3 regions of the Paenibacillus sp. PK1-4R genome follow, and region 1 is predicted to be linked to each of the others. Evidence: predicted binding sites of a transcription regulator. Region 1 holds the regulator's gene; each other region holds the start of a gene.
What was found. Region 1 encodes Rex, which represses fermentation and respiration genes when NADH is low (regulators of the CRP and FNR family bind a similar motif). Its sites were predicted from a motif close to TTGTGAAATATTTCACAA; they were not measured.
Positions count from the first base shown of each region.

Region 2: nadA (quinolinate synthase NadA) is a predicted target of Rex. The motif match lies at 1,658-1,675, and genes of this name have one in related genera.
Region 3: adhE (bifunctional acetaldehyde-CoA/alcohol dehydrogenase) is a predicted target of Rex. The motif match lies at 1,773-1,790, and genes of this name have one in related genera.

Region 1 is NZ_CP126535.1:4,352,501-4,355,788, reverse strand. It holds gene dinG (ATP-dependent DNA helicase DinG) at 1-999, shown strand, start outside; gene QNO02_RS18765 (redox-sensing transcriptional repressor Rex) at 1,218-1,871, shown strand; gene QNO02_RS18760 (amidohydrolase) at 1,858-3,165, shown strand; gene QNO02_RS18755 (cell wall elongation regulator TseB-like domain-containing protein) at 3,205-3,288, shown strand, end outside.
Region 2 is NZ_CP126535.1:64,818-68,105, reverse strand. It holds gene nadB (L-aspartate oxidase) at 1-612, opposite strand, end outside; gene nadA (quinolinate synthase NadA) at 648-1,586, opposite strand; gene ftsH (ATP-dependent zinc metalloprotease FtsH) at 1,886-3,288, opposite strand, start outside.
Region 3 is NZ_CP126535.1:4,539,252-4,542,539, reverse strand. It holds gene QNO02_RS19710 (hypothetical protein) at 1-636, shown strand, start outside; gene QNO02_RS19705 (Crp/Fnr family transcriptional regulator) at 724-1,440, opposite strand; gene adhE (bifunctional acetaldehyde-CoA/alcohol dehydrogenase) at 1,871-3,288, shown strand, end outside.

The DNA of each region.
Region 1 (3,288 bases):
GACATTACAGGATTGCTGAAAGATCTGACCACATTGAAGGAGAATCTACGTTTCTTCATGCGTATGGATGATGCCAAAACGGTGTACTGGATGGAAGCCAGCGGTCAGTTCCGAAGTAAATCTCTTCAGCTGTATGCTGTACCTGTAGATGTCAGTGCACAACTTAAGGATTTATTTTTTGATAAAAAGAAAAGTGTTGTACTTACATCGGCTACGCTTTCGGTAGATAAGTCATTCCAGTTCATGATTGAACAACTTGGCTTGCAGGAAGCTTCCGAGAATAATCGGTTGTTAACTTCGATGCTGCCATCACCTTTCAACTATCGCGATCAGGCACTTCTGGTGATTCCGCGTGATTTCCCGAGTGTGAAGGGCAGTGTGGGTGATGCGCACTTTGTTAATATGCTGGTGCGATCACTCGCAGAGACGGCAATTGCCACGCGTGGACGCATGATGGTTCTGTTTACTTCATACAAGATGTTGCGACAGGTCTATGATCCGCTGAAGGAGGCACTGTCTGGTAACGATATCTCGTTGCTTGGGCAAGGCGTTGACAGTGGAAGCCGCTCCAAGCTGACTCGCAGGTTCCAAGATGCCAAAGCTACGGTACTTCTGGGTACAAGCAGCTTCTGGGAGGGTGTAGATATCCCGGGTGAGGCGCTAACCTGTCTCGCTATTGTGCGACTGCCTTTCCAGCCACCGAATCATCCGTTGGTGGAAGCCAAGAGTGAGCTGCTTCAGGAACAGAAGAAAAATCCGTTCATGAAACTGTCCGTGCCGCAAGCGGTCATTCGTTTCAAGCAGGGATTTGGCCGGTTGGTGCGTACAGCGAAGGACAGAGGAATTGTCATTGTTTATGATACACGGGTGATTGAAGCGTACTATGGTAAATTCTTTTTATATTCTTTACCTGGTCCCAAAATGGAACACATGCTCACGGAGCAGATGGTTCCACGAATTACCGAGTGGTTGGAAAAACCTGCTAATGAACAAAAATAATGGTTGTTTTGTTCGTTATATCATTGCATGACACTATCGTTTGGCGTTAAACTTTATTAGATATTTCCGTATCCGATTAAAGCAGCTGCACGTAAGAACTTATAACCTAAATTACAAGGAGCATTCTGTATAAAATGTCACGTTTATCTTTGAGTTTATACAGGATGCTCATCTTTTCATCTATTATTTTATCGTGGCCTTGGTAAGGGGGAGCAAGAATGAAATCGGATAAAATTTCGGAAGCGGTGGTACGCCGTCTGCCTGTATACTTGCGTTATTTGAACGAGTTGCATCAGCGTGAGGTGGCTACTGTTTCTTCTCAAGAGCTTGGACAGAGGCTGGATCTGAATCCGGCCCAAATTCGTAAAGACCTGGCTTACTTCGGTGATTTTGGTCGTAAAGGAATCGGGTATGATGTATCTTATTTGATTGAGAAAATTCGTCACATTCTCAAAATCGATCAGCAAATTAATGTAGCTCTGGTAGGCGCGGGTAATCTCGGTCAAGCCTTGTCCAACTACAACGCATATCTGAAAGACAACATGAAGATTGTTGCTGTATTTGATGCATATGGACCGAAGATTGGTAGCCAAATCAACAGTTTGACGGTAAAACCAATGAATGAATTGACGGAAGCGGTTAAAACGGAAAACATCCGCATCGGTATTATCACGGTTCCGGATACGGAAGCCCAAAATGTTGCGGATCAGCTTATTGAATCAGGAATTGAAGCGATCCTTAATTTTGCACCAACAATTCTAAAAACACCGCCGCATATCCGCATTCACCATGCTGACTTTACAACGGATCTGCTTAGTTTGGCCTATTACTTGGAGACTGGAAAGGACGACGAGGAAGATGACAACAAATAGATGGGTAATTCACAACGGCAAATTTGCCGTTAATGAAGGCGGCACAACATGGAACGTGGTTCAAGGATATATGGTTGTCGAGGATGACAAGATTGTGCATATTGGTGAGACATTGCCGGATGGAGACAAAAATTGTACCAAAGTGGATGGAAAAGGACTGTTCTTCCTGCCGGGTCTGATCAATACGCATGGTCATGCAGCAATGTCGTTGCTCAGAGGGCACGGAGACGATCTTGCGTTGCAAGTATGGTTGCAGGAAAAGATGTGGCCGATGGAAGCGAAAATGACTTCAGAAGATGTATATTGGGGAACTTCCCTGTCGGTGCTTGAAATGTTGAAAGGCGGAACTACAGCTTTCCTGGACATGTACGATCACATGGATCAAGTTGCCAAAGTTGTGGAGCAATCAGGCGTTAGAGCAGCACTGGCACGTGGTGTAATCGGGCTGTGCTCGGAAGAAGAGCAACTGCGGAAGCTGGAGGAGTCGGCAGCGTTTGCACGTGAGTGGAATGGACAGGCAGATGGTCGCATTACAACCGTAATCTCGCCACATGCACCATATACATGCCCTCCTGACTACATAGAGAAGCTTGTGCAGGTTGCGAACGACCTGAACCTTCCTCTCCATACACATATGTCTGAAACGCTTCGTGAAGTGGAGCAGAACGTGGCTGATTATGGACTGCGTCCTGTGGCACATCTGGAGAAACTGGGCTTTTTCTCCCGTCCATCCCTGGTTGCACATGCGGTGCATCTGAATGACGAAGAGATTGAAATTTTGGCCCGTCATGATGTGGCTGTATCCCATAACCCGGGAAGTAACCTGAAACTCGCTTCCGGTGTTGCGCGGGTTCCTGCGTTACTGAAAGCAGGAGTTACCGTGTCACTCGGAACAGACGGACCGGCAAGCAACAACAACCTGGATATGTTCGAGGAAATGAGACTGGCTGCATTGATCCACAAAGGTGTATCTGGTGACCCGACGGCAGTGCCAGCAGGCGAAACGTTACTCCTCGGAACGTCATACGGTGCCAAATCCATCTTCTTGAACAATACCGGAGCACTCCAGGTTGGCATGAAGGCTGATTTTATCGCTTTGGACATTGAACAGGCACATTTCTATCCACATACAGACCTGATCTCGCATACCATCTACTCGGCTTCTGCCAAAGATGTAGAGCACGTATGGGTGGATGGGAAACAAGTGGTGAAACACGGCGAATGTCTGACGCTGGATGAAGAGCGCATTTTGCGTGAGTCTCAATTGGCATTTGATGGTCTGCTTGCTCGTTAATTGCAGGACAGAGCATCATAGGGAAAGGAAGTTCGGCTTTTGAAGAAAAAAAAGAAGTGGATATGGATTTCGCTGCTTGCACTGGTTCTGATTCTGTTTGGACTTCAGCGTTATTACGTCTAT
Region 2 (3,288 bases), 2.7 Mb from region 1:
CCCACCAGAGCAGAGCACAGTGGCCTGTGCCTTCACGAACACTTGCGATCCGTCATCCTTCTGAACCAGAGCGCCAATGCATTCCCCTCGATCTGTAATCAGGTCAATAACAAAATGCTCATCCCATACTTCAATTCCGGGATGTTCATTCACTTCGACCGCAAGCGCACGTACAATCTCATATCCTGTTGCATCTCCGTTGGCATGCAAAATACGGCGGTGGCTATGCGCACCTTCCTGCGTCAACGCCAACTCGCCGTTCTCCAGATCAAATAAAGTACCCAAACGAATCAGTTCCTTCACTCCGTCCGGACCCTCATTCACCAATGCCTCTACCGCTTCGGAGCGGCATAAGCCCGCTCCTGCTACAAGTGTATCCTGCAAGTGGTAAGCAGGTGAATCATCCTCAGCAATAACCGCAGCGATGCCCCCCTGCGCATATCTGGTGTTACTTTCAAGTAATGACTTCTTCGTGATCATTAACACACGTTGTTGTTCACTTGCCTTAATGGCAGTAAACAAACCAGCAATCCCTGAGCCTATAACCAGTACATCCGTCTCTACCATGGGTAGCGCAGACAGATCAAAATCAACTAAATATTGCGGTATCATGTTATTCACCTGTCTTGGAGCAAGAGTAGCGCATCCTACTTTACCAACAACATGCGCTCTAGTGATTCTCTGGCTTTGTCGGCAACGGCCGGTGGCACGTAGATTTGCGGCTTCATCGTTTCCAGGCATTTCACCAGTTTCTTCAAGTTGTTCACCTTCATGTTGGGACATACGAGGAACTTGGTAGCAAAGTGGAACTGTTTATCCGGACTATCCAGACGAAGCTGATATCCTGTACCATCTTCGGTACCTACGATAAATTCCTTCGCTGCTGAATTTTTGCAATACTCCAGAATAGCTGTTGTGCTGCCTACAAAATCACCCATTTCTACAACCTCAGGGCGACACTCTGGATGGACAACAAACTCTGCATTTGGATGCTTGGCTCTCATCTCCACCACATCTTTGACTGTAAGCATATCGTGAGTGTTGCAATAACCTTCCCAGATAATCATTTTCTTGTCTGTATGCTGCTGCACATAATGTCCCAGGTTTTTATCCGGTACCCAGATAATTTCGTCGGAATCCACCGATTGAATAACCCGGACTGCGTTCGCCGATGTACAACAGATGTCAGTCTCTGCTTTGATCTCAGCCGAGGAATTGATATACGTAACCACCTTGGCATTAGGATGTTGTGCTTTCAATTTGCGTAGTCCATCCACATTCACCATATCTGCCATTGGGCAGCCCGCACGTTCGTCCGGGATAATAACTGTTTTATTTGGCGCAAGAATTTTAGCGCTTTCACCCATAAAATGAACACCACAGAAAACGATCACATCCGCATCTGTTTGTGCTGCCTTCTGGGCTAACAGAAACGAATCTCCACGGAAGTCGGCAACCTCCTGTACTTCGTCACGTTGATAATAATGGGCAAGAATAATGGCATTACGTTCCTTCTTCAACTCCATAAGCCGCGCACGCAGCTCGCGGTTCATCTCAGCCTTGCGCTCTAAAGCCAGAGCTTCCACCTGTGATCCTCTCCTTTATCGGGACAGCGTCATGCGCTGTTTCGTGGGCTAACCTAAGTCGTTATCTTCGCTTGAGAAACGAATCACAAGCGGTTTAACAACTAATTTACACAACGTTCACGACTCTGTCAATAAATGAAAAAGGCCCGGAACAGCGCTGTAACCACCTGTTTGCTAACTGGTTCGCCATCTAACTCCCGTTTATCTTTATCTATCCTCTTTTAAAATAATGGATAAAAAAAGAGAGCCCCAGGGGCTCTCTTGATTTCACCTGCTATCCTAGCCAGATGTATTATACATTAAGACGTTGGCTTTGTTCCGCCATCATCCGGGTTATTGTTATTACCCTTTTCCAGATTCGGAGCTTCGTTTGGAATATCTCCGGCTGGTGGCTCAGGCGTTTCATCTTTACCTTGAATACGGACACGCACATCACCGATGTTGTCGATGATTGGCTCTCCGCCTTCAGTTGGTGTGCCTTCACCATCATTGTCATTCTCTGCTTTTGGAGTCAAAGAACCTGTTTCGATCAATTGCTTGATCTGATCCATTTCCAAAGTCTCTACCTCAAGCAAAGTTTGAGCGATCAGGTGCATCTCTTTTGAATGTTTAACAAGCAAGTCTTTACACTTCTCATAACAGTCATTGATAAAGCGTTGCATTTCCTGATCAATCTCATAAGCAATGGAATCCGAGTAATTCTGTTCATGACCGATATCCCGACCAAGGAATACCTGTCCTTGTGAACTTCCGAATTGCATAGGTCCCAATTTCTCACTCATACCGTATTCCATAACCATGCTGCGAACAATACCTGTCGCTTGCTGGAAGTCACTGTATGCACCAGTACCAATTTCTCCGATGAACAATTCTTCAGCTACACGACCCCCGAGAAGTCCGGTTACTTTATCCAACAGTTCCTGCTTGGTAACCAGCATACGGTCTTCTTTTGGCAACATGATTACATATCCACCCGCACGTCCGCGCGGAATAATGGTCACTTTATGTACCATATCAGCATGTTCGAGGAAATATCCTACAATGGTATGACCTGCTTCGTGATAAGCAACGATTCGTTTCTCGCGATCACTGATGACACGGCTTTTCTTCTCCGTACCAACGATGACACGGTCAATCGCTTCGTCAACTTCCTTCATGGAAATATCTTTACGGTTACGACGCGCTGCAAGCAATGCCGCTTCGTTCAAGAGATTCTCCAAATCCGCACCAGAGAAACCTGTTGTACGCTTCGCGATAATATCCATTTTCACATCTTTGGTCAGTGGTTTATTACGGGAATGTACTTTCAGGACAGCTTCACGACCTCTTACATCAGGGCGGTCAACCGTAATTTGACGGTCAAAACGTCCTGGACGCAGCAAGGCAGGGTCCAAAATATCTGCACGGTTCGTTGCAGCTACGATGATAATACCTTCGTTAGCTCCGAAACCGTCCATTTCAACGAGCAACTGGTTGAGTGTTTGCTCACGCTCATCGTGACCACCACCAAGACCAGCACCACGCTGACGTCCTACAGCATCAATCTCATCGATAAAGATGATACATGGCGCATTTTTCTTCGCATTTTCAAACAAATCACGTACACGTGATGCACCGACACCGACAAACATCTCAACGAAGTCGGAACCTGAAATACTGAAGAATGGTACACCCGCTTCACCGGCTACGGCACGAGCGAGCA
Region 3 (3,288 bases), 190 kb from region 1:
CCTTCTGAGCAGCCAATTGTCAAGGAGACAGAAACAGCGAATACGATCACAGTGGCTGTAGATGGCAGTACGTTTTTGCCTGATGCAACAAAGTCCATTAAGCGAGATTTTAGTGAGGGATTGACACTCAAAAAAGCATTACTCAATAGCGGACTGGTTGATTTTACGGCAGATGGCAAACGGATTCAATCCGTCGGTGAAGTTTCTCTGGATTCTTCGCTTAGCTGGGCTGTCAAATTAAATGGCAAGGATATTGAGCAGGAAGATTGGGACATGGAACTTCATGCCAAAGATGAAGTGATCATTTACGTGAAAGCCGCTGACAGTGGGGGAGATGGCGTTGCATATCAGACAACGTTACTCAAGGTTAGCGGTGGAAACATTATGCCAACCCTTAATCGTCAATATGCCGGCGTCTACGTTCAAGAGTGCACAGTTCGTGATGTGTTGAAGTCCAGCGGCATTGTAAGAATGTCGGAGAATAACAAATTTGTCGTTTCGGTCGAGAATGTCACACCTCGTATGAATGAGCGGTGGGTCATTATGGTGAATGACAAAGAATTAATGGAAAATGGTCTGGACATGAAATTGAATCCACGTGATGCGGTAAAGCTTGAATTGACCAATGCATCCTAAGTATACCAAGAAGCCCAATCTCTTTTTAGAGAACTGGGCTTTTTTCATTATAATATATAAGCAATATCCGATTAACATATTCAAATATTAAATACGACAGATCTCGTTCGGGCAAAGTTCACAGTGACAGATCCCTTGCAGCATCTTCAGATCTTTGATAACAATCATGCCATTGTCATATTCAATCGCATCTTTCTTACGCAGATCGCTTAACATGCGGTTTACACTTTCACGTGTGGCTCCAATCATATTGGACAGGTCCGTGTGGGTGATTTTTTTGTGAATAATGACATGCTCCCCATGAGGCTCACCATACGAATTCGACAACCGAATGAGGGTGGAGCAGAGTGCACCCGGTTTGCCATATAACATGAGATCCCGGAATTTGGTCTGTGTCAACCGGTGGTGGATGCCCATCCATTTCATAAAGTCGATCGCAAAGTCACAATGCTGGCAGATTAACATCTCCAAGTCTTTATGCTCCAGTACACCAATCTCACTATCCTCCAGCACTTCCGCTGAGAAGCTGTGTTTAGAGCCAAAGAAGGGATCAGCCTGGCCAATCATATCACCGGATTGATACATGTACATGATCAGTTCCTTGCCTTCATCCGTGGATTTGGTGATCTGGGCACGACCCCGTTTCATATAATAAAGTTTGTCAGAGATGTCGCCTTCCCAGTACAGATGTGTACCTTCCGGATAAGTTCTATCTTTCATGGTAACCAGCAGATGGTTGAAATTTGCTTCCGAGAAACAGTTGGTATTACCGCGCTTTTCCAGTACAGTTGTTAGTTCTCTCATAAGTCTATCTCCCCTTTATGTCCATCGGACGACCTTCTGTAGTAAGCAGTAGCCTCCGAGGTTCGCCGCAAACCGTTGCCGTCCTGATCAGGGTCATCTCGGCCGGGAGGAAGGACGGTACAAATTGCGGTGGTTCAATTTTTAAGTTCAGTATATACCTAATCTTACCGTTTGAGGGGGAAGTAAAGGGGGCAAAAATGACGAAATTTCAAACATTGTGATAAAATTCACTTTTAATGGAGAGGATGAATTTTACAGCCCTATATTTTAAATAGGAAGTGAAAATGGTCGTATGAAGGACACTACAAAACTTAAATTAAATTTGTTATACTTTGTGAAAAAAATCACATAATTAAGTTTATTGTCATGTTACGATGTGAATGTAAACGAGAGAGACAAACTAATACGAACCTTTAGGAGGATGAGGGAGATGGCTGTAAAGAACGAAGTCGCCCCAGCAAAAGAACCGACAGCAGGTCAGTATATTCAAACGTTAATCGACAAAGCGAATAAAGCACACGCCGCATTCATGAAGATGGACCAGAAGCAGATTGACCGGATTGTGCAAGCGATGGCGCTTGCGGGTCTGGATAAACACATGATGCTCGCCAAGATGGCCGTAGAAGAAACAGGCCGCGGAGTATATGAGGATAAAATCACCAAAAATATATTTGCAACTGAATATGTATACCACAGCATCAAGTATGACAAAACCGTAGGTGTGATTGAAGATAACGAGTATGAGAGCTTCCAGAAAATTGCGGAGCCGGTCGGTATTATTATGGGGATTACCCCGGTTACGAATCCAACATCAACAACGATGTTTAAAGCACTGATCTCCATCAAGACGCGTAACCCAATCATCTTTGGTTTCCACCCATCTGCACAGAATTGTAGCCGGGAAGCTGCTAAAATCCTGTTGGAAGCGGCTGTGAAACATGGTGCACCAGCGGATTGTATTCAGTGGATTGATGATCCTTCTATGGATCGTACAAACGAACTGATGAATCACAATGATGTGGCTCTCATTCTGGCAACAGGCGGATCAGGAATGGTACGTGCAGCGTATAGCTGTGGTAAACCTGCACTGGGCGTAGGACCGGGTAACGTTCCTTGCTTTATCGAGAAAAGTGCTGATATCAATCAGGCAGTGACGGATTTGATCCTGTCCAAATCTTTCGATAACGGCATGATCTGTGCTTCCGAACAAGCGGTCATCATTGAAGAACCGATCTTCGATCAAGTGAAGAAAAAAATGATAGCCAATGGCTGTTACTTTGTTAACAAAGATGAAGCAGCAAAATTGACAGCAGGTGCGATTAATGCCGAGAAATGTGCTGTGAACCCGGCGATTGTTGGTCAATCTGCGGTAAGCATTGCGAAATTGTGCGGTATTGAAGTTCCAGCAGGCACCAAAATTCTCGTGGCCGAGATTGAAGGGGTAGGTACCAAATTCCCATTGTCGGCTGAGAAATTAAGTCCGGTACTTGCTTGTTACAAAGTTAAAACGGCAGCAGAGGGTATTGAGCGTGCAGCAGAAGTGGTTGCTTTTGGCGGCATGGGTCACTCCTCGGTTATCCACTCCACAAATGAAGAAGTGATCGGCAAATTTGCAGATCGTCTGCAAACCGGACGGATTATTGTGAACTCGCCATCCACACACGGTGCCATCGGGGATATCTACAACACAAACATGCCGTCATTGACACTGGGATGCGGATCATACGGACGTAACTCGACTTCTTCAAACGTAACCGCTGTGAACTTAATCAATGTGAAAAGGGTGGCTCGCCGTACCGTGAATATGCAATGGTTCAAAGTGCCAAACAAAGTCTACTTCGAAAAAGG